2 regions of the Bradyrhizobium sp. USDA 4502 genome follow, and region 1 is predicted to be linked to the other one. Evidence: riboswitches for the same ligand, from Rfam matches in the RefSeq annotation. Region 1 holds a riboswitch; the other holds the start of a gene.
What was found. Region 1 has a riboswitch for ZMP and ZTP ahead of ACVW1B_RS16650 (bifunctional 5,10-methylenetetrahydrofolate dehydrogenase/5,10-methenyltetrahydrofolate cyclohydrolase). Riboswitches for the same ligand answer to the same signal wherever they lie in the genome.

Region 1 (15,135 bases):
CCTCCTCCTCACCAAGACGCTGCGGCAGGCGCGCCGCGATCAGGCGCTCGACGATCCCCGCCAGCGCCGTGGTGTCGGGCTGCGGATTCTCGATCGCCTCGAGCGCTTCGATGGCCTTGGCGTGCAATTGCGGATCGGCAAACGGCGACGGCCGCGCGCCAAGCGCTTTCGGCACCTCGAAGATGAAAGCGGCAGCGTTGAACTTCACCGCGCAGGAATAATGCTCGAGCAGCCGCGCCGCGCCCGCAGGCGGCGGCCAGGGAAATTGCAGCGTCGCCTGCCCGATCGAATCCTCGAGCAGCTGGACGTACACGGCGTGCACATTGAGGCTGACCGCCAGCGCCACGGCGTGCCACAGCGCTTCATCCATCGCGACGGCGGGAGAGATTTCAATCTGGATCGCTCGCGCGGTCTTGCGCAGCCGGTTACGGACGAAGGGCGCGCGGGTCGACCCGAAGCGCGCGCCGGTCGCCAGCGCGTCCGCGATGGTCGGCGCCGTCCTGGTCGCGACGTCGAGCGCGCCTTGCAGCGATGTCGACCACACCGCCGCGGCCGACAACGGCCACAGCTCGCCATGCCGGCGCGTGATGTTGGCCGCCAGCACCACCAGCGAGGATACCGGCATGTGAGCGCCGGGCTGGTCGAGCGCCTCGAGCCGAATTCCGGTGCCCTTCAGCAGCTCGTCGCGATCGCTTCGCGTCTGGCCAAACGCCCGCACCAGGGCCCGCGCATAGGCCGCGGAGACCGGCGAGCGAAGGGCATCGGATTCCGATCCGTGCATGGCGTCGGCGACCTCCCCCTCGTGAACGTCCGGCCGAACAAGCTTGGCGCAAAATGCCACAAAATTGGCCTGTTGTGAACTGGCGGCGCAGGCCCGCCTCGCGGCATGCTCGGCCCAACAATGGCGAACGCCGCCTCGCAAGAGATGCTGGAGGGAATGCGATGATCTTCACGGGCACCAATGCTGCTGGCGAAACGATCACCTACCGGGACGGCAAACGCTATCTCTGGATGCTCTCGTTCATTCCGCCGCTGATCCCGCTGTTGTCCTACTGGCTCTTCCTGCGGACGCACAATCCGCTGGTGACGCTGATCCCGTTCGTCTTCATCTTCATCCTGATCCCGCTGCTCGACGTCGTGTTCGGCGAAGACACCCACAATCCGCCGGCGGAAGTGGTCGCCGCGATGGAGGCCGATCCCTATTACCTGCGGCTCGCACGCGTCACCGTGGTGTTTCCCTGGATCAACTACGTCGCGCTGATCGCCTTCTTCGGCACCCAGGATCTGCCGTGGTGGTCCTATGTCGCCTTGCTGCTCGGCGTCGGCACCATCAATGGCGGCGCGCTCCTGATCGGGCACGAGCTCGGCCACAAGCCGGACAGGCTCAACATCCTGTTCGGCATGCTCGCCAACTGCGCGGTGGGCTACGCGCATTTCCGCGTCGAGCACAATCGCGGCCATCACACTTGGGTCGCAACCCCCGAGGACCCCGCCAGCGCGCGCTTCGGTGAATCGATCTATGCGTTCGCAACGCGCGAGCTGCCCGGCGCGTTCAAGCGCGGCTGGCGCAATGAAGCCGAACGGCTGACCAGGCGCGGCGAGCCGGTCTGGTCGGTCAACAACGAGATCCTGCAGGGCTTTGCGCTGACGCTCGTCGTCGCGGCCGTGCTGATTGCGCTGTTCGGCTGGAAGGTCGCGCCGTTCATCGTCGCGCACCATTTCCTCGGCTGGTACGCGCTGACCCAGGCCAACTATGTCGAGCATTACGGGCTGCTGCGCGAGAAGCTGCCGAACGGCCGCTACCAGGCGGTCGAGCCGCGCCACTCATGGAATACCAACCACATCGTCTCGAACCTGATGACGTTCCACCTGCAACGTCACTCCGACCACCACGCCAACCCGATGCGCCCCTACCAGTCGCTGCGCGATTTCGACGACATCCCGCGGCTGCCGAACGGCTACACCGGCATGTTCGGGCTGGCGGCGATCCCGCCGCTCTGGTTCCGCGTGATGGACCCGAAGACCCTGGCCTGGGCCGGCGGCGACAAGAGCAAGCTGAACCTCCGCGATCGGCCCGCGAGCTCGTGATCGCGGCGATTGCCCGGCTCCCGGTCCTACATCTGGGCCGAGCGCCGCTTCATGGCGCCGATGCCGAGGAATGAGCCATTGATCGACAGATACTGGCTGGTGAATTCGAACGTATCGAAGCTCGGCGCCTCGAACTGCTTCAGCGCCTTCCAGAGCAGCGTGGTATCCGGACAGGCTTGGGAATGGATGTCATGATGCACGATGATGCGGGCGTGGGAACGCACCAGCAGATGATCCTGTAGCGCACCGCGCAGGCTGTGATCGCCATCGATAAAGACGAAGTCCGGCTTCAGCCGGTCGACATGCGCACCGACCAGCGGCGAGGTCGAAAAATCCTGGATGTAGATCGGCTCGATAGCGGCCTGCTGCTGCAGCAGATCGAAATAGGTCGAGATAAAGGGCGTCGGCGCGATCGGATCGAGTGCAATCACGGTCTTGAGGTCGGCGCCGCTGTTCCTGAGCCACTCCGTAACCAGGACGAACATGCCGCCCCAGCGGCAGCCGATTTCCATGTACGAGGAAACGCCGGACGAATTGCGCGCAAGCCAGGCGAGGTATGGCGCAAGCTGGTTCGGGTATTGCCAAAGGTGGAGGCCCTTGCCGAAGTTCGGCGCCAGCTCCGGCGGCTGCTCATGAAGCAGTTCGTCATTGAGCCCCAGCGCCGGGATGAATTCGCGTTCGAGGAAGTCCACGTCTGTACGCTGAGCCGGATTCAACCCGGCGATCGCATTGATCGCGTCACCGACGGTGACAGCGAGATCGGCGAAACGCTGGTATCGGTCGGCTTGGTATCGGTCGGTTTGGGCTGGCTGGGCGTTGAGCATCGGCGCAATCAGATCGGTGGGCTGAAGAGGACACAGAGAGGCCGCAGGTCGTCGCGCCCCGATGATTGAACGGATGGGACATCCGTCTCGGGCGCGAAATCTTGCGTTCGGTCGCGAATAGTCCGCCTTCCCCCACCGGAAGAGCGAGCCGCTTCGGCATGGCGCGCCCGGCGTGCAGCCGGCATTCCTTTCAGCCACTCGGAATCTTCCGACGCACGGCCTCCACGCCGGCATCGGTCACGTTGTATCTGCGCCCCATCTCCGGGACGATCCAGCCCTTCTCGATCATTCCGGCAATGGTGCTCGGGCCGACGCCCGCGGGAAACGGACGGCGGTTGCGGATCGCGTCGATCGCGACCCGCTCGAGATGGGTGGCGACATGCGAGGGGCGCGCGCGAAACGCCTTTGCCATGATCAGGACCGACAGGACCTCGGCGCGCCGGCGCACCGCCGAAGCGCTGCGGGTCAGTTCGTTGCTGATCTCGAGAGCGTTCTTGCCGGCCCTGGCGAGTTCTCTGAGCTTCTCGTCCTCGTCAGGGCTCCAGCGCCGCACGATCCCCATCTGCCCCTCACCGCCTGGATACCCATCTCAAACCGATGCATACGCAGGCGGCGCTGATTTGCCATGTGACTTTCGGCACCTCTTGATGCGACGTCGGGGCTGTCGCCATCAGGACGGCCGATCGCGGTGTCGCACGATGCAGCACAAAGAGCACGATCCGATTGAATCGGATCATGCTCTCAATCCCCTTGCTTGGTGGCGTTTTGGTTGCGCGAACCGGTATTCACTTCGCGCTGGAACGCTTCAGTGCTTGCTGGGTTCAAGCGCGATGAGCACGCCGGTCGGCTCGGGCTCGTGCGGCCGAAGCGAGGTCAGCTCCGGATCGCTCCACTCGGCGAGACTGACGACTTCGCCGGTCTGCCCCGGCATGTCGGAGGTCTGGGCCGGTTCAAGCACCTTGAGCCCGCTGGTGTCGACGAAGAACGTGTGCTCACCGAACACGCTGTTCAGTTGCGCCACGGCCGGGTGATCGTCCGGAAGCACCTGGGCATTCAGTTGCGTCATGGTCTGCTTGACTTGCGTGGAATTGAGTTTCATCCGCTGCTCCTTCTCGTTGGTTCCGGCCGCGATGGTTTCCTTGACAGGTTTCCTTGACAAGTTTCCTTGGCTGGTTCCTCCCCGCCCGCACCCCACATCGGGGGCTTCAAGGTCTCGAACCAATCAGGCAACGAAACGTTCCGCACGCGCGACGCATTGACCGCCTGCGCAGCGGTTCCCCGCGTATCAGATGTGAAGTGCGACTCTGATGTCACGCCCATCGCTACGAGACGGGAGGCTTCTTCCTTGCGAGCCCTTCCAGGTGCACGCGGCGCGCGGCGGATTTGCGCGCGCGCTCCCTGGTGCGGCAGGCCCGGCAGCGCACTGCCGCGGTAAATACATCGCCCTTGGCGGTCTCGTACCACCATTTCTGCTGCAACGGCGTCCAGACCTCGGCAACGCCGCAGTCCTTGCAGATAAAGGGCTCCGGTCGATAGGTTCCGCGCAGCACGAAATCGGGAGTCGAATAGCTGTTCGATGGCGCGAGCCGCGTCGTATCCACGGCAACCTCGTCGCGCGCCAGCGCAATCTTGTAGTCGCGGAGACGTTGCCGTTCAGCGGCGCGTTGCGCCTGGATGCGGCGCCATTCCTCGGCCTTGCGCCGCCTGGCTTCGATCTCTCCGTTCGTCTGCTTGCTGCGTTTCACGGCGGCACATCCGTCTGGGTCGAATGCCTTCGGCGCATCGACGAAGTAAATACCGGGCAGCACGACCTCGTCGATGATGACGTCATTGATGCGCTGCCGTTCTGCCGCCGGCTTGTCATAATTGCCGCAACATTGCGCGACGACAAGGTCCCGTGCGGGGAGCACGTAGAGGCGCTGACGGCCGTCCGAGGCGGATGACTTCGGGATGCCCCTCAGGCCGCGCCTATACCGGCCCCTGCTCCGCCGGCCGCATGCGGATCAGCGCGTCGAGCACGAGGACAAGAACCGGGCGCTGCTCGTCGTTGACCAGCTCCGTCTTGAAGATCACAACAGCGTCGCGCCGCTCCGGCCTGATGGTGATCTTCTGGATCTGGGATTGGCCGGTGAGCGTGGCGCCGGGCCGAACCGGGCTCGGCAGGCGGATCTCGAAGCTCCGCCCGACGATCCCCGCCACCTTGGTCCAGATCGCCTCCACGACGAGCCGCTGATAGATCGCAATGGTGTTGAAGCCGCTTGCGATCAGTCCGCCGAACGGGCCTGCCGCAGCCGCGACGGGATCGGCATGGATTGGCACCGGATCGTATTTGCCGGCGAACTCCAGGATCTCGGCCTCGCCGATCGTGTAGCTGCCAAGCCTGAACGTCTGGCCCTCGGTGAGATCTTCCGCATACAGCATCGCGCGCCTCCATCTGTCGCGCGACGATAGACGAATGGTGCGGGCTTTCCATTACCCCGGACGTCATGAACTTCGCGCGTGATGCGCGAGCGACACCCACCGCTCGCATATCGCCGCAGGTATCCCGCGCTAATGCAGCCGCGCCGCCCTCGCCTTTGCCGCCTTCAGCGTGTTCTCCATCAGGCAGGCGATCGTCATCGGGCCGACGCCGCGCGGCACCGGCGTGATGGCGCCGGCGACCTGCACCGCCTCGTCGAACGAGACGTCGCCGCACACCGCATAGCCGCCGTCCGGCCTCTCGACGCGCGTGGTGCCGACGTCGATGACGATGGCCTGGGGCTTGATCCAGTCGCCGCGCACGAGGCCGGCCTTGCCCACCGCACTCACCAGGATGTCGGCCTCGCGGCAGATCCTGCTGATGCCGCGGGTGTGGATATGGGTCTGCGTCACGGTCGCGTGCTCCTGCAGCAGCAACGCGGCCATCGGCTTGCCGACGATGTTGGAGCTGCCGATCACCACGGCATGGGCGCCGGTGAGGTCTGATCGGACCGACTTGATCAGCCGGAGACAGCCGAGCGGCGTGCACGGCACCAGCGCGTCATCGCCGTGAAACAGCCGGCCGGCGTTCAGGGCGTGCAGGCCGTCGACATCCTTGGCGGGATCGACCGCCGCCATCACGCGCAAGGCGTCGATATGCGCCGGCAACGGCAGCTGCACCAGGATGCCGTCGATATCGTCGCGCGCATTGAGCGCCTCTACTCCGGCAAGCAGATCGGACTCGCTGGCATCATCCGGCAGGCGTGCGACCTCGCCGCGCAGGCCGAGCCGCTCGGCCATCCTGACCTTGCTCTGCACATAGATCTGGCTCGCCGGGTCGCAGCCGACCAGCACGACCGCAAGCCCCGGCGCGCGGGGCAGCCGGTCGAGTTCGCCAGCAATCTTGTCGATGACAATTTGGGCATGTGCATGCCCATCGAGAATGTTCGCCGTCATGGCACCTCCGTTTCGAAGCGGTGCCCAGGCGCGCGGCGTTCAGTCTCTACGCTCCCCGATGGTGGTCCATCCAAGCGCCAGTCGCGCAGATGGCGTGGTCATAGCCGCCCCGCCGGGCAAAGGCAATTCACGCTCTCCCCGCGGGTCGAACGGCGACGAATTGCCCTCACTTTTGCCGGTGGATCGGTGCCGGGCGGGTCACCTCTGGGGGTAGGATTCGGGCAAGACTTGCGTTAAGTCTCGGCGCTTGCCGGGCTTTTCCGATCCCCGGCGCCATCCCTTCCGGTCATCACGCCATTTCGGACATTTTCGACATGAGACATATCATCCTCGCGCTGGCGCTCTTCTGCCCGGCTGCCGCGCTCGCCCAGGGCACCACGCCGGCCCCCGCCGACGCCGACAAGCCGGCAGCGACCTCGCAGCCGATGGTCGGCGACAAGCCGCTGGTCCAGGTCGGCAAGAAGTCGGCCGCCAAGAAGGGCGAGAAGCCTGCCGCGCCCGGCAAGCCGCAATCGGTCGCCCAGAAGCTTCAGGCCTGTCAGGACATCGACGATGCCACCAAGGAACGGCTGATCTGCTACGACGAGATCTTCAAGCCGCAGCCGAAGCCGAAGGCCGCCCCGGCCAAGGGCGTCAACGATTGCCGCTTCGTGAAGGAAGAGGACGAGCGGCTGACCTGCTACAACGGCTTCGCGGACAAGATCCCGCGCCTGCCGCGCTAAAGGTAGCGGGCGGCGCTCGGACGCCTTCCCGCATCCGGCGACGTGCCTGATCGCGGACATGAAAATGCCGCCGCAAGTGTTTGCGGCGGCGGATCGATTGCCGGCTGCGGCAGCCTTTTCTTACCAGGTCCCGAAGCCGCCGAAGAAGCCCATGCGCGGCTGCTGCTGCGCGACGCGGTAAGGCTGATACATGCCGGGCTGCGCCAGCCGCATCGGCTGCTGGGGATGGGCATGGTAGCGCGCGACCTTGCGCTTCTTCGGCTGCTGAGGCTGGGCCTGCGCCGGTTGTTCAGCCGATTTTGCCTCAGCCGCGACCTTCTGCGCGTCAGCCTTCTCCGGCGGAATGAACTGGGCGAACGTATTGCGGACGCGGGCTTGCGCCGACGCATCGCCCGTAGCCGACGGGATGGCCGCGGCGACCGCGTTGACCTGCGCCGGAACAATGGTCGGCAAATTGGTGTCGTAGACCACCCGCTCGGGCAATTTCTGGGTCGACTTGATGCGCACCATGGTCTTGTCGACGCCCGGCGACGACAGTCCCTGGTTCTGGCCGGCGACCACGGCCTCCTGCGGCACGATGGCATTGACGACGAAGAGCAGCGCGAGCAGCACTCCACCAACGAACAGGAAATAACGCGCCACAGGCATTTTGGTAGCTCCCCCCGCGCAGCAGGGCGCGGCTCATCTCGGCGCGACGACATCAGTCATCGCGCGGGCGATTTCATCGTCTGCGCATGATCACCCGGACGCTATCCGCGCTCCCGGGTCGTTCATCAACGGCTGGTTTATTAGTTAGTTCCTGTCCGGCCGTTACGGTTCACCCGGCAGGTCAATTCGCGGTCACTTTTTCGAGATGCCGGGAATTAGAGGCGGCTCGCCGTCACGACCGAACATTTCGCCTTGTTTGCGTTAACGTTGACGAACCCGACCAACATTTGCGAGTAGGTCTTGCGGCTTTTCATGGCGATAGTGTCGGAGATCAGCCGCTTGCGCTCGGTCAGCGGCCGACCGTCGCGGCGGATGAAGGCGCAGGCGATCTCGATATCCTTGACGGCGAAATCATTGGCATTGCGCAGCGTCAGGGTGACCAGCGCCTTCGAACCCAACCCGCCGCGCCGCCACGATTGCGAGGCGATCCGCAGCTTGTCCAGCGGCGGCCTTTCAGCGCCGGGCCCGAACGGCTTGGCCTCCTCTGCCCCCTGTGGGGCGATGGCCACGCCGACGGTGGTCGGCTCGTCCGCCGGTGCGGCTAGCGCATCCCTCGCGGTCTGATTTGTGATTTGGGCTGGTTGCGCGCCGGTCGGGGCATTCTGCGCGGTGCGGATCATGGACGACACCGGCCAGGCATCCTGGTCTCCGGCGTCGCTCGGCTCGGGGAGCATGAACCATGCGGCGATCCCGGCGAGCGCAATCAGCGGCAGCAGCAGGCTGGCGTAGAAGCCCCCTTCACCGAGACGTCCGGCGGCCAACCTCCGAAACGACGCCAAGCCGATCCGCATCGTCGTGCCCTCACCCTGGCGGCCTGATCGGGCCGCCCCCCACACAGAGAGGAAGCCGCACCGCGCGGCTTCCGGGACGGCCGCAGGTCGAGCGGCCACGCGAAGACAATCGCTGACGGCCGCAATGGTTTCATTCCGGGACGACAATCTTGGGCAGGCATAACGGAGGGATGGTATCCCAGCAGACCGCTCGCTAGATTTGCGCCGCCCGGGAGCGAGTGCCGCGCACCGAACAGCAGCACGACAACAACAAGGAGATCGCAATGCCTGTCGTCACCTGGGACCACGTCCACCTGCGCAGTCCCGATCCCGAGGCTACCGCGACCTGGCTGCGCGACATTCTCGGCGGCGAGATCATCCGCGGCCCCGGCCGCATCGACGTCCAGCTCGGCGGCGCCAAGGTGTTCATTGCGGAGGTGGCCCAGGGCGACGGCGTCAACGCCGCGCCGGTGACGCCCTATCAGGGGCTCGATCATTTCGGGCTCACGGTGAAGGACATCGACGCGGTCGCCGCCGAGATCAAGGCCAAGGGCGTCGAATTCACCAAGGAGCCGACCACGATCCGTCCGGGCGTGCGGATCTGCTTCATCCGCGGCCCGCAGGGCATCTCGATCGAACTGCTCGAGCGCGACCAGAAATACGTCTGAGCCACGCGTGCGGCGCTAAGTCATGCTGCCAGGCATGAAGCAGCGGATCGTCACGCCCATGTAGCTGGGAATCGGCCAGACCATAGCGCGGCCGACCCGGTTGGGCTCGGTGACCACGGCCTCGTCGGGGACATCGATCCACGCCCCGTCGAGGCGCACACGATAGTGCCCGTCCTTGGATTCCCAGTCGACATCGCTGACCGCTGTGCCGTCGGCATCCGAACAGCACGGCCCTTTGCCGCTGCGCAGGCCGTCGAACCATTCCTTCAGCGGCGAATTGGCGTAGCGGCCGTCGGGATCGCGCGCCTGCGCGATTCGCATGGCCGCGACCAACACCAGCGTTATCAGCACGAGGGATACGATCATGTGGCCCGTATAGCGGGCCGGAGTTCCATTGAGCCTGCGAGGGCGTGCCCAATGGCCGCCGGATTCAATCCAGTCAGACATGTGTTTGCTCCAGCACTCACCGGCCAGTGCAACCAGAGCCATGCATTTCGCGGGCCACTTTGATTCGCGCGTACGGTCCGCTGTCATTGCGCCGTCACACTGCCTGGCAGGAACCGAGGGTCACCCGAACGCGGGACACCCGGGAATCAACCTGCCGCATTGCACGAGGTTGCTCGCTTTGGCATAAAAAACCAACTGGCTTGCCGTGGGCGTGGCGGCCAGCAATCGGGACGTCATGAAGAACGGACTTTACTCAATTCACGTCACCCTGCTGGACGGTCGCGTCGGCAAGGGCAGCGGCGTCATTCTCTTCCGCGACGGCCAGATACTGGGCGGCGACGCCTATCTTTACTACACCGGCAGCTACTCGGTGAAGGGCGATGCCTTCAAGGGCGAAATCCTTGTGCAACGCCACACGACGCCGCGCGACACCGACAAACCCGCTGTTCGGCGGGCCCGCGCCCGTCGGCATCGGCGTCTCCGGCACCTTCACCGACACCCGCGGCACCATGAGCGGGACCGCGCTGGTCGGCAAGGCGAGCCTGATCTTCGGCGCCACGCTGCACAAGCTCGCGGATATCAATTAGCGGTTTGAAACTCGCTGCTAGATCCGTCACCCCCGCGCAAGGGCTTCGCCTTTGCGCGGGGATGACGGATCGAGAGCAAACGCGTGGTTGGCCACTACGCTTCGCGCTACTCCGCGGCCTGCTCCAGCGGCGCGACGCGCGGCAGGATCATCTGGATGCGTGTGCCGTTGCCCGGCGCGGAATCCAGCGAGAGCCGGCCGCCGAGCCGCGTGGTGACGATGCTGTAGACGATGTGCAGGCCGAGCCCGGTGCCGCCCTGATCGCGCCGCGTCGTGAAGAACGGATCGAAGGCGCGGCGGCGCACGTCGAGGCTCATGCCGCAGCCATTGTCGGCGAAGATCACCTCGACATTGTCGCCGCCGGCGGCATGGACCTGGATCTCGACCTCGCCGGCCTTGCCGTCCGGGAACGCATGCGCGACCGCGTTGAGAAACAGATTGGTCAGCACCTGGCCATACGGTCCCGGATAGGAATTCATGATCAGGTTCGGCTCGCAATCGACATTGAGCGTCAGATTGTGCTTGCGCAGGCCGGGCCTCAGACTCATCACCACCTGCTCGGTGAGATCGCCGAGGTCGAAGGTGCGCTGGTCCGAATAGTTGCGGTCGGCGGCGACCTGCTTGAACGACTGGATCAGCTCCGCGGCGCGGTTGAGATTGGCGACGAGTTGCGAGGAGGCATCGCGCGCCGTGTTCAGGAAATCGTTGAGGCTGGAGCGGCGCAAGTCGCCGCGCTCGACCTGGGTGGCGAAATTCGCGGTCTTGCGCTCCAGCGCGGACGCCACCGTCAGGCTGATGCCGACGGGATTGTTGACCTCATGGGCGACGCCGGCCACCAGGCGGCCGAGCGCGGCGAGCTTTTCGGCCTCGATCAGCGAATTCTGGGTTTCCCGCAGATTGCGCAACGCGGCCTCCGCGGAATCCCTCGCCTTGCGCATCTCCTGCTCGGAGCGCTTGCGCTCGCCAATGTCGAGCGCGACCGTGACGATGTTCTCGATCTCGCCTTGCGCGTCGAGGATCGGCAGCTTGTTGACCAGCCATTGCCGCATGTTGCCGGCGACGTCCTTGTACTCCTCTTCATAGAAGCCGAGCTCGCGCCGCGCCGACAGGACGCGCTTGTCGTTCTCATCGGTCTTCGCCGCGCCATAGCGCGACATCAGCTCGCCGGTGGTCTGGCCGATCGCGTCCTGCGGCTCGATGCCGAAGATTCCCGCCATGTAGCGGTTCATCAGCACGTAGCGCAGGTCGCGGTCCTTGACGTTGATGACGGCGGGCACGGTGTCGATGACCATCTGCAACAGCCGACGGCCTTCGGCGATCGCGTCTTCGGCGCGCTTCTGGTCGGTGATGTCGCGCACCGTGCCCTCGTAGCGGATCACTTCGCCCTCGTCGTTGCGGACGACGGTCGCCGAATCGGACAGCCATAGCACGGTGCCGTCGCTCGCGCGCACCTGGTACTCGTAGTCGCGCACCGTGCCGTCGCGCTGCATCAGCTGCTGGTACTGCTCGCGCGCCGCCGGATCCACGTAGACGGTGGTGGCGATGTCGTCGATGCCCTTGATCAGGTCCTGCGGCGCGGCATAGCCCATCATCCGCGCCAGCGCCGGATTGGCGTTGAGCAGCGCGCCGCCCGGCGTCGTGACGTAGATGCCCTCGACCGACGCCTCGAACAGCTTGTGGTAGCTCTCCTCGGCAAGCCGCTGCTCGGCGAGCGCGCGCAGCGCAGCCTCGCGCGCGCTGTCGGCGTCGACCAGGGTCTGGCGGAACACTTCGGCGGCGCGTGCGATGTCGCCGATCTCGTTGTCGAGGTCGGCGCCGGGAATGAACGCGCTCTTCTCGCCGCCGGCGACCTTGCGGATCGAGCCCGCGATCCTGGCCAGCGGGCGGACGGTGCGGCGAACCACCAGCACCGACGCGAACAGGCCGATCAGCACGCCCGCCGTGCCGAGCACGATGCTCTGCCATTTTGCTTCAGCCAGCGTCCGGGCAAAATCGCGCGACAGCACATGGCCGCGGCGCGAGCTGAGCTCGCGCAGCAGCTCGGTGACCTTCTGGATCAGCCGGCCTTCGGCGCCGAGCACCTCCTTGTCGATGTCGGCGATCTGGCCCTCACGCACCGAGACCGCGATGATCGCCTCGGCATAATTGTCGACGGCGCCGCGCAGCGCGGGATCGGAGATGGTCATCGCCCGCATGCTCTGCGCGGCCTGCTCGGCGGCGGACGTGTTGTGCGCCAGCAACGCGGTGGCAATCCGGCTCTGGGATTGCGACAGCGCATTGGCCAACGCCGCATCGTTGCTCGCGGCGACCGCCTTGTCGAAGGCGTCGCGCAGCGGCGGCAGCCCGGCGACCAGCTCGGCGCGGCGGCTGAGCAGCGCCGAGATGCGCTCGATACCGTTGCGATAGGTCGCCAGCCGCTGGGTGACGCCGTCGATCATGTCCTGCTGCTCGGGCGCCAGCTTGATGCGGGTCTTTTTCAGGATCTCGCTCAGCGACTGGGCCGCCTCCGCGACCTGGACCGACTGGCTGCCCGGCTCGGTGACGAAATCGCGCGCCGCCAGCCGCAGCTCGTTCATGCGGCGGTCGATATCCTCGGCGATGTCGCCGACGCTCTGCAGCCGCTGCAGCTCGGCGAAGGTCGTATCGATGTGACGGATCGCGATCACGCTGGCGGTGGATGTGATGATGATCACAGCCAGGACCAGCAGGAAGCTGCCGAACGTGAGCTGGCCAATGGAGAGGGAGAACGCACGCGGCGCTTGCGAATTCGGCGGCAATTCAGCGGTCATGTCATCAAGGGCCGGGGTCCAATGCGCCCTAATATACGGGAAATTACGGGCTTTGGGGAAACATGCTGCACGGCCCAACCCGCCGGAGGTGTGACCGGCGTCACCCCGGGCGGGTGCCGGTGGCCGATTCCGGCACAGGGCGGCGGGGCTCAGTCCGGCGGGATGCCGGCCTCCTTGACCACCCTGGCCCAGAGCGCAACGTCCGCCTTGATGATATCGGCGAACTGCCTCAGCGGCGCGCTACGGGCGTCGCAACCGGCGACATCTAGCTTCTTCCGCACCTCAGCGGAGGCCAGCGCCGTCTCCAGCGCGGCGCTGATGCGTTCGACCACCGGCTGCGGCGTGCCTGCCGGCACCACGAAGCCGAACCATGGCGTCACCTGCGCTTCGGCAAAGCCTTGCTCGGCCATGGTCGGCACGTCGGGGAAATACTTCGAGCGGCCGTCGCTGATCGCCCCGATGATCCGGATGCTGCCGGACTGCACCTGGGCCAGCGCCTGGTTGGCCGACAGGAAGCTCGAGGTGATCAGGCCGCTCGCGATATCGGGCACCATCTGCGGATAGCCGCGATAGCCGATCGCGGTGACGTCGATGCCGGCGAGCCGCTTGAACAGCTCGAAGCCGAGATGGCCGGTCGAGCCCTTGCCGGGATGGCTGTAGTTCAGCGTCCCCGGCTTGGCCTTGGCCAGCGCGACATAGTCGGCGACGGTCTTCACCGGCAGCGAGGTCGGCACGATGAAGAAGTTCGGGGCGAGACAGATCTGCCCGACCGGCACGAAATCCTTCACGGGATCCCAGCGCAGCTGCGTGTTCAGCGCCGGGCTTGCGGTAAAGAAGGTCGTCACCAACAGCCATGTGTAACCATCGGGAGCGGCGCGTGCGACCTCCTCGGCCGCGATCGAGCCATTGGCGCCGGATTTGGCCTCGACGACGATCGTCCCCTTCCACTGCTCCTGCATGTCCTGCGCCATGATGCGCGCGAACACGTCGGCGACGCTGCCCGGCGCGTAGGGAATGACGATGCGGATCGGCCGGCTCGGGAAGTCCTGTGCGCGCACCGTGCCGGCCATCGCCAGCAACGCCATGCACGCACCGGCAATGAGGCTGACCCGCCGCAACATCGTCCGTTTCCCGCCCAGTGATCTCGTTGCGGGCAGCATGCAGGCATTGGCCGGCGGCAGCAAGGCGCCGGTTTCAGCGGGCGAAACTTCAGGCTGTAGCGATCTTACGCGCAGGAATCGTCATCGCGGCGATGACGTCAGGCTGTGGCGATCCTTCGTGCAGGAATCGTCATCGCGGCGACGCCGATCACGACGCAGGCGAGGCCGATCCACGCCGTCGGGCTCAGCCGTTCGCCCAGCACCATGACGCTGAGCGCCACCCCGATCGGCACCCGCAAGTAAGCTTGCGCGGTGGTGCCGACCGAGCCGAGGGTCTGGATCAGGCGGAAGTAGATCACGAACGCGATCGCGGTCGAGAACACGGCAAGCGCCAGCAATGCGGTGAGCGATGTCGTCGACGGCGAAAGCGTCCAGGGCCGCTCGACGACAAGGCTGAGCGGAACGAGGATCGCGGCGCCCGCGAGCAGCGAACCCGCCGCCGGCGCCATCGGATCGAGCTCCTTGAAGCCGCGGCTGAAGATCGCGGCACAGGCGTAGCAGATGGTGGCGGCGACGATCGCGACCTCGGCCACGATCCCCTGCCCGAGATCGCGGAACGCATCGACGCCGACGATCAGGCAGATGCCGGCCATGCCTGATATCACCCCGAACAGCTTGCGCGGGCTCGCCCCCTCATGGCGGGTGATCGCGGCGGTGAACAGGAAGGTGAAGATCGGCGAGGCCGAATTGAGGATGGTGGCGAGCCCGGCATCGACGAAGCGCTCGCCCCAGGCGATCAGCGTCCACGGGATCACGCTGTTGAGGCAGGCCTGAAAGATGAAGCGGCGCCAGGTCGCGCGATCGGCCGGCATCGATACGCCGCGCATCCGCATGATGACGAGCAGCAGCAGCCCCGCGATCGTGGTGCGCGCCGCGATCAGCGTGATCGGCGGGATGGTCGCGACGCCAAGCTTGATGAAGGTATAGGAGCCGCCCCACAGGGTGGCGAGCGCGAGCAG
Region 2 (15,135 bases), 430 kb from region 1:
CGCTGGTCGTTGGCGGCGAGGTCGCGGCCGAGCAGGGCGCTCGCGCGGCGATGATGAATCACTTTCCGGCCGCTCAGCGCCCGAATCAACGGCACCAGGAACAGGAAGGCGCAGACATAGGACGACACCGGATTGCCGGGCAGACCGATCACCCGCATCGCGCCGAGCCGGCCATGCATCATCGGCTTGCCGGGCCGCATCGCAATCCGCCAGAACGCCATCTCGACGCCCTCGGCTTCCAGCGACCGCTTGACGAGATCGTGGTCGCCGACCGAGGCGCCGCCTGTCGTGATGAGGACATCGGCGCCGGCCTCGCGTGCCCGGCGGATGCCCGCCGTGGTCGCCTCTACCGTGTCGGCGGCAACGCCGAGGTCGACGGTCTCGGCGCCTTCGGCGCGCGCCAGCGCCCGCAGCGCGTAGCCGTTGGAATAGACGATCTGGCCGGGACCGGGCTGCGAGCCCGGCATCACCAGCTCGTCGCCGGTCGCCAGCACCGCGACCTTCGGGCGGCGGCGCACCGCAAGTTCCGGATAGTTCATGGCGGCCGCCAGCGACAGCGCGCGGTCGGACAGGCGGCTGCCGCCGGCGAGCAGCACCTCGCCCTCACGGAAGTCGACCCCAGCCGGGCGGATGTGCCGCCCGACGCTGGCGGCCTCCGTGATCGTGATGTGGTCGCCGTCGACGGCGGTGTCCTCCTGGATGATCACCGCGTCGGCGCCATTGGGGATCACGCCGCCGGTGAAGATCCGCACCGCCTCGCCGGCGCCGACCGTCCGCTCGAACGGCCGGCCGGCGGCGACTTCGCCGATCACCTTGAGCCGGGCCTTTAGATCAGCCGCATCGGCGGCGCGCACCGCATAGCCGTCCATCGCCGACATCGGCTGCGGCGGCTGGGTGCGGAGCGCCGCGAGGTCGTGCGCAAGCGTGCGGTGGTAGGCGGCATCGAGCGCGACCATCTCCTCCGGCAGCGGTTCGGCGCCGGCGAGGACGGCGGACAGGGCATCGGCAACCGGCATCAGGGCCACGCTCAGAGCTCCTCAATTCTTAATGTTCAAATTCCAAGTGCGGTCAAAGCCCTTGCCACGTCATCCGTCGACGTCACGTGGATAGCATGAAGGCCGCGCGCCCGCGCACCTTCGATATTGGCGGCCAGGTCGTCGAAGAACAGGATCCGCGACGCCGGCACGCCGATGGCTTTTACCACATGATCGTAGGCCTCGGCGTCGGGTTTGCGGAAGCCGATGCTCGAGGACAGGAAGACGTTGCGGAAATGGCTGAGCAGCTCGGCATGGGTGACCGAGAAATGCGCGACATGGGCCGGATTGGTGTTGGAGAAGGCGTAGAGCGGCATCCGCTTGGCGGCCGCCGCGAGCAGCGGGGCGATGCCCGGCATCTCGCCGGTGAAGATCGCGTTCCAGCCTTCGAGGAACTGGGCGTCCGTGATGTTGATGCCGAGCGTCCGGCGCAGATTCTCGAAGAATGCCGCGTCGTCGATCCGGCCGATCTCGTGATGCTTGAAACTGTCGTCGACGACAAAGCGCGTGGCGAGCTCGGCGGGCGCACAGCCGGCATGCTGCGCCCAGTGCGCCATCACCTTGTCAAAGTTGATGTCGAGCACGACGCGGCCGATATCGAACAGCAGCACGTCGACGGAGTTGGGAGAGAATTGCGAGGTCATTGCGTGAAACCGTGTACGAGAATTGCGGGCAGGCGGCAATGTCCTCGATTTCAGTGACCGGTGTGTGGATTGTGCGTGGCGTTGCATTCATCGCGAGACTGTTCCCGCGCACACCGTCGTCCCGGCGAAGGCCGGGACCCATAACCACAGGGTTGGGTTGTTGAGAGGAAGCTGTGGCCCCAGCGTCGCGCAACAATTGAGATTTGGGGTAATGGCTCCCGGCCTTCGCCGGGACGACGGCGGGTGTCGTCGCTTGTGCGTCAAACATCCGCATTCTCGCGACATGATCTGTCCGAGCCTTGCTCTTTTCACCCTATATTTTTGCTGCGGGGCTTGGCTTGCCGCGTCGGGCAACTCAGTGGCACGCACGCACGAGCTTTCAGCGCACCAAGCGACTTGATGCTTGCCGCGGCCTGACGCCCGCGGTGGCTTGGTGCCCGCCGGACGTAGCTCTCACAGCCTGGACAGTGCCAAGCCGAGGTAACCGATCAGCGCACCGGTGCTGAGAATGATGACGACGAGCGCCTGTTCCGAGCGTGCTTGCAAGGTTTTCCGGGTCACGGCGTTGGACGCTCCGTCTTCGAGATCATGCGGTCCAACGAACAGCATCAATTTCCGTTCCGGTCCTTCCCCCGGGAACCTTCACGACCTGCCGAGTGACGCGACGGGCGCGGAACAGGAACGCGGGTCGGCCGCCTACGAGGGCGGCGCGATGCCCGGAACGGGGAAAGCGCGGCACATCTCGACGCTGTTCGACCTCAGTCGCTTGACGACCGCTGCATCTCCCTTCGACCGGAGGGACTCCGCAATGAGTTCGGCGATCAGGCGCATTTCGGGCTCACCCATGCCGCGCGTGGTCGGCGCCGGCGTCCCGAGGCGAATGCCGCTCGGCTTGAGCGGCGGACGCGGATCGTCGGGAATGATCTGCTTGTTTGCGGTGATCCCGACGGCGTCGAGGATGTTCTCGGCCGCGCCGCCGTCCACGCCGACGCTGGCCACCGTATCCACAACCATCATGTGATTATCGGTTCCGCCGGTGATCAACGTTATGCCGCGTTCCATCAACGCTTCGGCCAGGACCTTCGCGTTGCGCATGACCAGTCTTGCATAGGCCTGAAAATCGGACGTCGATGCCTTCTTTAGCGTGACCGCGGTTCCGGCCACAACGTTCATGTGCGGACCTCCCTGCAGCCCCGGGAACACCGACGCGTCGATCTTGCCGGCGAACTCCCGGCGACAGAGAACGATGCCGCCGCGCGGCCCGCGAAGCGTCTTGTGCGATGTCGTCGTCATCACGTCGAAACCCGCATCGAGCGGATTGCGCAAGGCATTGCCGGCGATCAGGCCGCCGTAATGGCTGACGTCGGCCATGGTCAGTGCACCCACCTCATCGGCGATGCTCTTGAAGGACGCATAATCCAGATCGCGCGGATAAGAGCTGTAGCCGCACAGCACCAGCTTCGGGCGGACGTGCCGGGCCATGGCGCGGAGCTCATCGAAATCGATGGCGCCGCCGTTTGACGGCTGCGTCTTGTAGCGGGCGAAGTTGAAGAGCCGCCCCATGTGCGACACCGGCGCGCCATGAGTGAGATGGCCGCCGTGTGACAGGTCCATCGCCAAGATCGTATCGCCGGGCTGCAGCAGGCCGAGATACACGGCCTGGTTCATTGGCGACCCGGACAGAGGCTGAACGTTGGCATGTTCGGCGCGGAACAGCGCGCAAGCGCGCTGGCGGGCAAGGTTCTCTATCTGGTCGGTAAATTCCTGGCCGCCGTAATAGCGGCGTCCCGGATAGCCCTCGGAATACTTGTTGGTGAACACCGATCCGAGCAGCTCGAGCACCTCGGGATAGGTGTAGTTCTCCGACGGAATCAGCTCGACGCCGTCTTGCTGGCGGCGCTCTTCGCCCTCGAGCGCAAGGGCAACTTCCGAATCGTTGAGATGGAGTTCATTGCGGAATGACGGCATGGTCCGGGCTCCCTAAGACGCTGAATCATCAGCTGAACGGGTTGCCCAGGCGAACGGCGTTGGAACCCTTCGCGCTTCACCGTGGTCAATTCCACGTAAGCTCGCCAGTCGCGCGAGGGGCGAATGAGCCTGCGAAGCTCATCGCGAGCAGAAGGCTATCCAATCCCCGGCGGGCTCGCAAGGGTTGATCGCGGGCGTCGCCGCGGGCCCAGCGTTGGGCGAGATCGAACATCTGGCGACAGCCACGGCAATGGCGACCAAACCGAGGGACGTCCGGCTTACCCAATGAACCGATGTCCCGATGATCAATGCCGTCTTCGGCTGAGGGCCAACAAGGTGCATGACCATCCGTCACTTGCGGCCCGTCAGGCTTGCGGGGTGGCTGACCGTGTGGCTGTGGCACCCGCGAATCTATTCCTTGACGAAGATATGAGACTTTATCTTCCACTGCCCGTCGGGTTGGCGTTCAAGCAATCTCACGGTGCTGCCAGAAATTGGCGCCGCCTTCTCATTTACTACTAGCGTGGCCGTGAAATGCGAGGTGGTGTAGGCGTAGTTTCCCATGGGCAACACATCGAGCAGCTCAACCTTGTGATCTCTGACGCTTCTTCCCCGCCCGGCAAAGAAATTACGGATTGCCAAAGGGCCGGTGACTGGCTGCGCACCAGGCGGCATCAATCTGGCGTCAGCGGCATACAACGGTAACAGGGCATCGAAGTCTGCGTTGTTGATGGCGGCATCCCATTTGGCAGCCGCCGAGGAAAGTTCGTCGGCAGGTGGGGCTGCCCCTGCGGGACTGACGCAAGTACAAGTAAAGATCAACAACAGGGTGCATGAAAGAAGAGAAGGGCGGCTCATCTTTGCCTCCTTTAGCTGAGATGCTTAGCGCGGGAGCGCATTCGCAAACGCTATAGCCGAGGCAAGCAGAACCACTAGTCCAGAAAGTGGACTGGATATCCTCAACTGGCTGAGACTCGATCTGCGGCCGCCGGCGCCTCATCGGCATATTTGCTGCGTGGGAACCAAGCCCGCATGCTGTTCACAAGATGCCTGGGACCGTCGATCTCGATTTTGCCGAGCTCACACGCCCGTAGCAGCGGCATCTCGTCTACGAAAATCTGCACGAGCGTCAGCAGACTCGCATAGAGGCTGATATCGACCTTGAAGCCGGGGTCATCCCAGCAAAGATCGGCTTCCTCCTTCTTCACAACAAACCACCAGCGCTTTGGCCGAGCGTCCGCAATCTCGATGTACAGAACGAAGTCGCATGGAATGTGCCTTAGATCGAACGAACGGCGCATATTCCACATGAGCCGGCCCGCGTGAAGTTCGTTGGGTGTGAGCTGGCTGCGAGCCCATTTGTGGCCCCAATAGCCCATTGCATCGATAATTGGCTTGGCTTCCCTGGCTGCCTGGGTTGGATGGTACTCCCAATGCCCGTTATCGCCTGATCTGCGTGAGATTAGCCCGGCTTCTTCTAGCGTTTGCAGGCGCTTGGAGAGGAGGGTCGGCGACATCTGCGGGATGCCGCGGCGAAGCTGGTTGAAGTGGTGGGACCCCAGCAACAGTTCGCGGAGCAGGAGCGGGGTCCACCGCTCCGTGAGAATTTCCGCAGCTTTGGCTACGGGGCAAAATGATCCATAGCCTTTCATGACGAGAACTTTAGCATCACGAGGGCTACCAAGGTAGTCCAGGTTCTGAACTATGTCCCAGACGAGCCAGCATCGAGGCTGTCCTGGAGGTCTGTTACGCGATTTTCTCGAGACTCGGCCATTCGACGATGCCGGCTCGATGTTCGGTTTGCCCGAAGGCAGATGCGGCTCGATTTGCCAGTACGCGGCCTGGCTGGTGCCACCGCGGGCTCAGCGTTCGCCGAGATCGATCTGCGTGAGGATGCCTTGCCGCAGCGCGAGGCGGACCAACTCGATATCGGTGCCGACGCCGAGCTTGTCCTTGATCAGGGAATGCAGGTTCGCGACCGTCTTGGGGCTGAGGTGCAGCGCCTCGGCGATCTCCTCGGTGGAGTTTTCCGCGAGCAGCATCCGCAGCACCTCGAATTCCCGCGCGGTCAGGAGGTCGGCCGCCTTGGTCTCGCCGGCAAGGTGGCTGAGCGCGAGCTCGTGGTCGATATCCGGGCTGATCGCGATCTTGCCCGACAGCGCATCCATCACGGCGTGCACCAGCGTCTCCGGCGGGCTGGTCTTGGTGACATAGCCGCTCGCGCCGGCGCGGATCGCCTGCACGGCAAAGGCCGCGTTCTGGTGCATGGTGAACACCAGGATTTTTGCGCGCCTGTCCCACTGCCGGAGGCGGCGGATGGCCTCGATGCCGCCGATGCCGGGCATCGACAGGTCCATGATGACGAGGTCGGGCCCGGTCTCCTTGTAGAGGCGGTAGGCCTCGACGCCGTCGGAGGCTTCGGCGACGACGCAGAGGCCCGGCTGCTTCTGCAGCATCGCCCGGTAGCCCTCCCGGACGACGGCGTGGTCGTCGACCAGCATGATGGTGCGCGCCGCGTGGCTCATGCCGCGCGCTCCACCGGTGCGGCCTCTCGGCTGGCCGCGACGGGAACGATGACGCGGAGCGAGGAGCCGCTGGGCTGTCCGGTCTCGAAGCTGAGCCCCCCGCCCAGCGCGGCGACCCGTTCGCGCATGCCGAGCAGGCCGAGGCCGGACCTGAGCTGGGGATCGCCTTTGGGATCGGGATCGCCGGGCTGGCCGTCATCCTCGATCGCGAGCACGATCGCGCTGTCGCCGCCGCCGGGCGCCGCCTCGCGCATCTCGAGCCGCAGCATCACGCGCGTGGCGCCGGCATGCTTGGCGGCGTTGGTGAGCGCCTCCTGCACGATGCGGTAGAGATTGGCGCTGACGGAGGCGGCGAGGTGCTCGAACGATCCCGATATGGCGATCTCGAACCGCGGCTGTCCGCGGCTGCGGCCGTTCCAGCCGGCGACTAGGCCCTCGAGGCTGGCCGCAAGTCCGAGTTCGTCGACATCGGGCGGGCGGAGCCGGAAGAGGGCGCCGCGCAACGTCTCCATCATGTCGGTCGCGGTCCGCGCGATGCCGTCGCATTCGGCGAGCAAAGGCGGGCAATCCGCGGCCGCGGTCTGGCGCGCCGAGGCGGCGAGCGCACGGATTGCGGCCAGCGACTGCCCGAACTCGTCATGCAGCTCACGCGCGAGGTGCCGGCGCTCCTCGTCCTGCACCAGGATCAGTTTCTGCGTCAGCGCGTTGCGGTCGGAGAGCGCGGCGGCGAGGCGCTCGGCGAGCTGGTTGAAGACGTTGCCGATCGCGGACAGTTCGGCGAGATCGAACGGCGGCAGGCGCGCGGCGAGGTCGCCTGCCGCGATCCGCTCGAGCCCGTCGCGGATCTGCCGCGTCGGACGCAGCGCCCGTGCCAGCGCCGCATAGACCAAAGCGCAGAGCAGCGGCAACGCGATCATGAACACCGCCATCAGCCGGCCGGCATCGTGCCAGGCCTCGGCTGTCGGCACCGCCGGATCGATCCAGGCGACGGCCTCGCCGATGGCGTTGCCGCGCGAAACCACTTGCCGCACCGCCTCGCGGCCGGGATCGAACAGGCGGCGATAGAGCGCCGCGAAGGCCAGCGGCGGCGCGGCCGTGTCAGTCTGCGCGCCGCCGCAGAAGCGTTGGCTGATCTCGCCGCTATTGCTGCGAAAGGCGATGCACAGTCCCGGCGTCATGACCGTCGCGGCAACGCTGTCGAGATCGGGAAAGTCGGAACGCGCATTGTTCAGCCACTGGATCTTGCTCTGCTGCAGCTCCAGCGTCTTGGCGGCGACATCGGCAACGGCCGCGATCCGCCCGCGCACCGAGCGGTCGGCCTCGATCAGGAAATAGCCGGAGATGACGGCAAAGCAGAGCGTCGAGACGATCGCCACGCGCAACGTCAGCCGCAGTTTCAGATCGCTTCCGGACCAATTCCACATTGGCGTATCCTCAAGATCGAAGGCGGGCTTCGGCGCGCGATCGCGGGCAGGGCTGTCAGGCACATTAAACGGCAGAACGGAGGCGCCGAGAAGCGCCGGCTTGGGCGTTCTTTTGGCGCGGACCATCGTCGTGAAAATTTCCCGGCACCGGGCGGGAGGCACTCCGCTGCGGCGCGGCGGCCAGTTGGCCCAGGATGCGACCGACCCGCCCGCGCCAGCACCCGAAAGGCCCAGACCATGCGACAATCCCGTCTTGTCTTGTACGCCCTCGCGTTGACCGGCCTTCTGGCCGGACCTTGTCAGTTGCGCGCCGAAACCGGCGTGGTGGCGGCATCTCAGCTTGGCGTCAGCATCGACGATTTCAGCTATGTCGACACCTCGGGCGAGATCATTGATCAGACTGCCGCGCATCAGAAGCGGCTCGACGCGTTCATGCGCGCGCTGCGCGCCGACATCGCCGCGGAGCCGCGCTATCGCCTGGTGCCATCGAAGGCACCCGCAGGCGAGGCCCGGATCAAGGTGGTCGGCGGCGTGCAGAAGATGAGCACGCTGGTGCAGTGGGCCAAGGTGGCGGTCATCGATGTTGAAGGGAGCCGCGTGCTGTACGAAAAGCTCTACACGTTTCGCGGCGACAATGACGAGGCATGGGACCATGCACGGGTGTTCGTGTCGCGCGAGGTGCGCAGCGTCCTCGCGGGCGTGTTGCCGCCGACGCAGACCGCCACGGCTGCGCCGATCGGGCTTGCGGTGTTCGAATTCGAGCTTGAGGACACCTCCGCGGCGCCGGCATCCGGTCTTGCCGACGCCGATGCGGCCTACCTCGCCGATGTGACCAAGGGCGTGCGTGACCGGCTTGCGCAGTCGGGCCGCTACCGCCTGGTCGATACCGGCGGCGCGACCGCGGCGCTCGTCAAGGCACGTGCGCTGCGCGACTGCGATGGCTGCGAGGCCGCGATTGCACAGCAGCTCGGCGCCGATCAATCGCTGATCGGCGTGATCAGGCGGGTCAGCCGGACCGAATACACGATCGGCTTCCAGCTGCGCGACGCCCGCAGCGGCGCGGTCGTCTCACGCGGCGACAGCGGCCTGCGGATGGGCGCCGATTATTCCTGGACCCGTGGCGCGGTCCGCCTGGTCGGCGATCGCCTGCTCGAAGGTGGGGCGCAGCGCTAGGGATGCTTCGCGGCTGCGGCTGCAACTCTGGCAGGCGGACCATAGCAAAGTGCGATAGCTGCTAGACACACCGTCGTCTGGCTCCGGGCTCATGCGTGCGCTATCACCGCCGCCCGATCACCGCACAGGAGCCGCCGATGCGTTTGCCCGCCATCTTCTTCGCCCTCACGCTCGCGGCAAGCCCCGCGGCGGCCGAGGAGCTGTCGGGCACGCTGCAGAAGATCAAGGAGACGAAGAAGGTGACGCTCGGCTTTCAGGAGGCTTCCGTTCCCTTCAGCTATCTCGACGACAATCAGCGGCCGATCGGCTTTGCGCTCGACATCTGCCTGAAGATCGTCGATGCCGTGAAGAAGGAGCTCGGCGCATCTGACATCGCCATCGATTACCTCCCGGTGACCTCGTCGAACCGCATTCCGCTAATGGTCAACGGCACGATCGATTTGCATTGCTCGGCGACCACCAACAGCGCGGACCGCCAGAAGCAGGTGACCTTCACCAACACGCACTTTCTCAGCGCGACACGCTTTGCCGCCAAGAGATCCGCAGGGATCAACACGATCGACGATCTCAAGGGCAAGTCCGTCACCGCCGTTGCGGGCTCGGTGAACCTCACGCAGCTCATCAAGGTCAACACCGAACGCAAGCTCGGCATCAACGTTCTCCCGGCAAAGGACCAGGCCGAGGCGTTCCTGATGCTGGAGACCGATCGCGCCCAGGCCTACGCGCTCGACGATGTCCAGCTTGCGGTTGCGATCGCGCGATCGAAGCAGCCTTCGCTCTACATGATCAGCGAGGAGGCCTTCTCGAAGGCAGAGCCGTTCGGCATCATGCTGCGCAGGGAGGACATCCCGTTCAAGGCGCTCGCCGACCGCGCCACGGCGGAGCTCTACAAGAGCCCCGAGATCGAGGTCATGTACAGGAAGTGGCTGGAAGCGCCGACCCCGCCGAAAGGTATCAATTACAACGTCCCGATGTCGCCGGCGCTGCGCCACGCGTTCGCCCATCCGAGCTCGAGCTTTGATCCCGATGTGTACGAGGTCGGCAAGTAGCGTCATTTGCGGGCGCGCCCGCGCAAATCGATCGTGGCTCTCGGAGATCGTTCACTCACCCCGCAACCAACAGCAGTCCGCGTGCAGCTCCAATGATTTGCGGCCCCAGCGTGACGGCTGGGGCCGCAGGAGGTGGTGTGTGCCTCTGGGGCAATGAATCAGAGGACAGCCACTGAACCGCACACCGATGACAATGTTCCAACCGGCTGCGGCCGGCCGTGCCATGCTGCCATGCAGACTGAGAAGCTTGCAGACCGCGCCAGGACCGTACCATCATGACGTCGGCCGGCCCGAATCGAATGCGGGTCCGGTGGACGTCCCCAGCGTCGGCCTTCGGCCCCCAACGGGCGCTGGCGACCGCATTCTGCTTGCAGCTGATTTTTTTCGCTATGCCGATTGTTCTGCGGAGCCGACATTGAACCACGACGCATTGGCCAAGCTCACCGTCACCATCATTGTCCTGGTCGCGTTGCTGATATGGCGCGTTGCTGACCAGAAGAAATCGATTGAATGCGGCGCAAATTGCCCAACCGACCTCTCTGCGAGCCGGAAGGCCGCCCAATAATATCTGAGCGACTCGATCCCGGTTCACGGCCGCCTGGTCAGCATGGCGCGTAGCCTAGCGCTTTGCGGGTGGGCCGCTCTTGTTGCCTGGTTGTCCCTTGATGTTCGACGAATCCTGTTCCTGGACATGCAGGTTCTGCGAGTTCGAGCCGACCGTGCCTTGCTTGGCGGGCGGCCCGCTCTTGTTGCCCGGCGCGCCGGCGATTCCGGTTCCGGAACTTTGAGCGCTCGGGGACGTCGTGGCGTTTGGGGAACCGGCGGCCGTGTCGGGGCGCCCCGGAGGCGTTGCGGCCGCGCCGGGCCTGTCCTGATCGCCGACATAGCCGGATTCACCGGAGTTGCGGGTCTTGGCACCCTTGTCGGCCTCGTTTTGCAGGTTCTGGGCAACCGCGTGTTGCGCCAGTATCGGGCCGGTTGCCATGGCACCGGCGATGAGCAGTGCGATTGTGCGGGTCCTCATGAGTGTCCCTCCTCTGGGTTGCCGGGGACAACACGCATCGCGATCATCATTTCCTGTGCGCGCGAAAAATCGCCGCGAGGGAACAGGCATGGCGAAGGTGCCGCGGCCCGCTACAGCGCTGCCATGCCGCGATCCGTTTGAGCGGCCGCCCGCGTGCCTCTATCGGCCATCGCGCGGTGCGTATATCGTCCGCGCCAAATACAAGATCGGTCCCGCGCGCCGGGTAACGACGCCTAATGAGGAAGCGATGTCCGACAAGCTGCTGTTCTCGCCAATGACCATCAGCGGCGTCACGCTGAAGAACCGCATCGTGGTGCCGCCGATGCACCAGTATTCCGCCGAGAAGGGCTTTCCGACCGACTGGCATCTGATGAATGCCGGCAAGTTCGCCGCCGGCGGCGCCGGTCTCGTGATCGTCGAATCGACCAAGGTCGAGCGGCGCGGCTGCGGCACGATCGGCGATCTCGGCATTTGGGACGACAAGTTCATCGCGCCGCTCAGCCGCCTCGTCGGCTTCATCAAGCAGCAGAATGCGGTCGCCGGCATCCAGCTCGGCCATTCCGGCCGCAAGGCGCGCGCGAGTCGGCCCTGGGAGGGCGATCGCCCGCTCGAACGCACCGCCGAGATCGAGGACGAGGACTGGGATGCCTGGACGCCGGTGGCGCCGAGCGCGATCGCCCATAGCGAGCGCTGGCCGGTGCCGCGCGCGCTGGACACGCATGAGGTGAAGGACCTCGTCGCAGCCTGGGGGCAGGCGGCACGGCGCGCCCATGCGGCAGGGTTCGAGGTGCTGGAACTGCACGGCGCCCATGGCTATCTCGTGCACGAATTCCTCTCCGGGCGCTCCAACCAGCGCAGCGACGAATATGGCGGCTCCGAAGCCAACCGGATGCGCTTCCTGATCGAGGTCACCGAGGCGGTGCGGGCGCACTGGCCGGATCACAAGCCGCTGTTCGTGCGGCTGTCGGTCGAGGACAACGCCGGCTGGGGCCCGGAGCAGAGCGCCCGGCTCGCCAGGATCCTGAAAGCGAAGGGCGTCGATGTGATCGACTGCTCATCGGGCGGAATCAGCGAGATGGCGCCGATCCTGGGCAAGGAGATCAAATACAACTATCAGGTGCCGCTCGCGGAATATGTCCGCACCCATGCCGATATCATGACCATGGCGGTCGGCCTGATCATCCACGGGGACCAGGCCGAACAAATCCTGCGTGATAAACAAGCAGATTTGATCGCGGTCGGCCGGGAAATCCTCAATAACCCGAACTGGCCGATGGACGCCGCGCTCAAGCTCGGCGTCGAGGGGCCGTTCCTCAATGTTCCTCCGCAGTTCGGCTACTGGCTGGGCACGCGGGCCAAGCGCGGATTCGGCACCCAGCCGTCGACCTGGCAGAACGGGTTGCAGGAGACTGGGCCAGAGGCCGACGAAAGGCTGACAGGGGGCTGACAAGAGGCCGATCCGGGCACCGTGACAGGACCGTAATGGTCCGGTGACAGGGCGGCCTTGATCCGACCAAAAAGCCGTTGTGTGGTGCCCCGCGTCGGGGTGGGGCCGAATGTTGCGAAACGTTGCCGGCCGTTAGCGAAGGGATCACGGATAATGCGCAAACATGTTGGCTTCTTGCTCGGGACGGTCGCGGGCGCGTGTCTCACCCTGCTCGTGGCCTCGCCGCAGGGCGCGCATCTGTTCGCCGTCGCCAACGCCGCCGCGCATTCCGACAACAGCAACACCTATTCGCAGCTCAACCTGTTCGGCGAGGTGTTCGAGAAGGTCAAGACCGACTACGTCGAGAAGCCCGAGGACTCCAAGCTCGTCGAGGGCGCGATCAACGGCATGATCTCCTCGCTCGATCCGCACTCCCGCTACATGAACGAGAAGGGCTGGGCGGAGATGCAGGAGACCACGCATGGCGAGTTCGGCGGGCTCGGCATCGAGGTCACCATGGAGGACGGCTTCGTCAAGGTGGTGGCGCCGATCGACGACACGCCGGCCTCGCGCGCCGGCATCATGTCGGGCGACGTGATCACCTCGATCGACGATGACCAGATCCAGGGCATGACGCTCGACCAGGCCGTCAACAAGATGAAGGGCGCGCCCAACAGCTCGATCCGGCTGAAGATCATCCGCAAGGACGCCGACAAGCCGATCGAGGTCTCGATTACGCGCGAGATCATCCGCGTCCGCCCGGTGAAGTATCACGTCGAGGGCGGCGACATCGGCTATATCAGGATCACCTCGTTCAACGAGCAGACCACCGAAGGTCTGCGCAAGGCGATCGGCGATATCCAGAAGCAGGTCACGCAGGACAAGCTCGCCGGCTACGTCGTCGACCTCCGCAACAATCCCGGCGGCCTGCTCGACCAGGCGGTCTCGGTGACCTCGACCTTGATGCAGCGCGGCGAGGTGGTCTCGACCCGCGGCCGCAATCCCGAGGAAACCCAGCGCTTCACCGCGCATGGCGGCGACATGACCAAGGGCAAGCCGCTTGTCGTGCTGATCAACGGCGGCTCGGCCTCGGCCTCCGAGATCGTCGCCGGCGCGCTGCACGACCACAAGCGCGCGACCCTGATCGGCACCCGCTCGTTCGGCAAGGGCTCGGTGCAGACCATCATTCCGCTCGGCACCGGCAATGGCGCGCTGGCGCTGACCACGGCGCGCTATTTCACGCCGTCGGGCCATTCGATCCAGGCACTCGGCATCAAGCCCGACATCGAGGTGCTGCAAGACGTGCCGGACGAGTTCAAGACCCGCTCGGAGATCAAGGGCGAGGCTTCGATGCGCGGCCATCTCTCCGCCGAGGGCGCCGAGCAGACCGGCTCGCAGTCCTACGTCCCGCCGGACGAGAAGAACGACAAGGCGCTGGCCGCGGCGTTCAACCAGCTGCGCGGCGTCACCGTCAACGCCGATGCCAAGAACGCCGACACCAAGGCCGCGCAGAAGCGGCCGGTGCCGAACTAGCACTACTTTGGCAGATTGTGTTTTCGCCGCTGTTTTTCAGGGATTTCCTTTCGGCAATATGGGCACTGCTGAGGCGGCGGCCGAAGGATGAGATCGACGATGGCGTGACGTACGGCTGGCATGGTTGGCTGAGGCGGAGGCCCGTTGATTCTTTTTTTTCCGCCCCGCGTATGCGAGGCGACGATGTTGCAGGAAGGCGTAGGCAATCATTGTCATCAAGGCGTGGCGATGAAGACCTTGCCATGACCGCCCTTCGAAGTGATCAAGTCCAAGCTCCTCCTTCAGCTGTTGATGCGCCTGCTCACAAATCCACCGTGCCTTGATGGTGGCGGCCAGCGTGCGCAGATCCGTCGCCGCCGGAAGATTGGCGAGATAGTATTTCTTCTCCCCGGAGGCACGTTGCTCACCAATGAGCCAGGCTTCGTCGCCTGGCAGATGCTGCTGACCTTTATCCCATATTCGCTGCGGAGGGCCGTCGGCGGTGCGGACACGGAGAGCAGCAAATCGAGCTTTGAGCCGACCTTTCGTCCCGCTACGCCAACTCAGGGTTTTCCATTTGGCGCTGGCCAGCATTTGTTCGGCCGCAATCGATAAGATATCGGGCACGTGGTGCTTTCGTGGTTTGCCACGGACTTTGGTGATCGGCCAAATGAGCTTCACATCGACCGGATACACTTTCTGGTGCCGAGGGATACCGACAGCCCAGGTCAGCCCGCGCTCTGTTAGCCCTTGTCGAAACGGTGCGCTGAGGCCGTATCCTGCATCCGCCAGCACACATCCAAAGCGCATGTTGGCTGCCATCGCGCGGTCAATCTCGGCCAAAGCGATCTCCGGCTTGGACCGTGGCGTTCGGTGTTCGACTGGCACGCGAGCGCGCTTCAAACGAGACATGTCGCTTGTCCAGCTGTCAGGCAGAAAGAGACGTAACGCGACCATCACTGGCACTTCGCCGCGTGCAAGCGTTAAAGACACCAGCGTTTGGCAATTTGCGGTTTTACCGAGAGCCGACGCGTATTGAGCCGCAACACCGACCGATCGCTCACCCTTCTTGGGAAGTGAGGTGTCATCGATAACCAGCATCGCATCCCTGCCGCCGACAAGTCGGTCCGCCTGGTTGAGCAGCTCCGTCTCCAGCGGCGTCGCATCCCAGACACCGTCCGCAATGAAATGGTGCAACTGGTCGTAGTTGCTCGTGGCAAGGCGTTCCGCCATCGGCTGAACGCTCTTGCGATCGCCCGGACCGATCAATCCCGCAACATACAGAGGACACATCCGCTGCCGGGTCTTATGACCCAGCCGGTCCAAGAACGGCATTAGCCAGCGTTCGAGTTCGTC

Region 2: it holds a riboswitch for ZMP and ZTP, as region 1 does, so the genes downstream of both, ACVW1B_RS14545 (serine hydroxymethyltransferase) here and ACVW1B_RS16650 (bifunctional 5,10-methylenetetrahydrofolate dehydrogenase/5,10-methenyltetrahydrofolate cyclohydrolase) in region 1, are expected to answer to the same signal.

The regions. Positions count from the first base shown of each region.
Region 1 is NZ_JBSSGF010000001.1:3,601,864-3,616,998, forward strand. Features, by position in the region: gene ACVW1B_RS16615 (helix-turn-helix domain-containing protein) at 1-781, opposite strand, end outside; gene ACVW1B_RS16620 (alkane 1-monooxygenase) at 943-2,088, shown strand; gene ACVW1B_RS16625 (class I SAM-dependent methyltransferase) at 2,115-2,912, opposite strand; gene ACVW1B_RS16630 (SANT/Myb-like DNA-binding domain-containing protein) at 3,103-3,474, opposite strand; gene ACVW1B_RS16635 (hypothetical protein) at 3,718-4,011, opposite strand; gene ACVW1B_RS16640 (zinc-ribbon domain containing protein) at 4,235-4,822, opposite strand; gene ACVW1B_RS16645 (MaoC/PaaZ C-terminal domain-containing protein) at 4,881-5,333, opposite strand; gene ACVW1B_RS16650 (bifunctional 5,10-methylenetetrahydrofolate dehydrogenase/5,10-methenyltetrahydrofolate cyclohydrolase) at 5,463-6,326, opposite strand; ZMP/ZTP riboswitch at 6,342-6,421, opposite strand; gene ACVW1B_RS16655 (hypothetical protein) at 6,641-7,048, shown strand; gene ACVW1B_RS16660 (hypothetical protein) at 7,169-7,696, opposite strand; gene ACVW1B_RS16665 (hypothetical protein) at 7,912-8,646, opposite strand; gene ACVW1B_RS16670 (VOC family protein) at 8,811-9,194, shown strand; gene ACVW1B_RS16675 (hypothetical protein) at 9,210-9,641, opposite strand; partial or broken gene ACVW1B_RS16680 (GrlR family regulatory protein) at 9,877-10,228, shown strand; gene ACVW1B_RS16685 (PAS domain S-box protein) at 10,335-13,016, opposite strand; gene ACVW1B_RS16690 (Bug family tripartite tricarboxylate transporter substrate binding protein) at 13,166-14,137, opposite strand; gene ACVW1B_RS16695 (DMT family transporter) at 14,275-15,135, opposite strand, start outside.
Region 2 is NZ_JBSSGF010000001.1:3,168,666-3,183,800, reverse strand. Features, by position in the region: gene ACVW1B_RS14560 (molybdopterin molybdotransferase MoeA) at 1-1,025, opposite strand, end outside; gene ACVW1B_RS14555 (HAD family hydrolase) at 1,052-1,678, opposite strand; gene ACVW1B_RS14550 (hypothetical protein) at 2,132-2,287, opposite strand; gene ACVW1B_RS14545 (serine hydroxymethyltransferase) at 2,375-3,646, opposite strand; ZMP/ZTP riboswitch at 3,683-3,768, opposite strand; gene ACVW1B_RS14540 (YybH family protein) at 4,058-4,504, opposite strand; gene ACVW1B_RS14535 (winged helix-turn-helix transcriptional regulator) at 4,606-5,298, opposite strand; gene ACVW1B_RS14530 (response regulator transcription factor) at 5,509-6,171, opposite strand; gene ACVW1B_RS14525 (histidine kinase) at 6,168-7,595, opposite strand; gene ACVW1B_RS14520 (DUF2380 domain-containing protein) at 7,833-8,768, shown strand; gene ACVW1B_RS14515 (amino acid ABC transporter substrate-binding protein) at 8,906-9,817, shown strand; gene ACVW1B_RS14510 (hypothetical protein) at 10,233-10,382, shown strand; gene ACVW1B_RS14505 (hypothetical protein) at 10,437-10,841, opposite strand; gene ACVW1B_RS14500 (NADH:flavin oxidoreductase/NADH oxidase) at 10,930-12,288, shown strand; gene ACVW1B_RS14495 (S41 family peptidase) at 12,442-13,800, shown strand; gene ACVW1B_RS14490 (IS701 family transposase) at 13,837-15,135, opposite strand, start outside.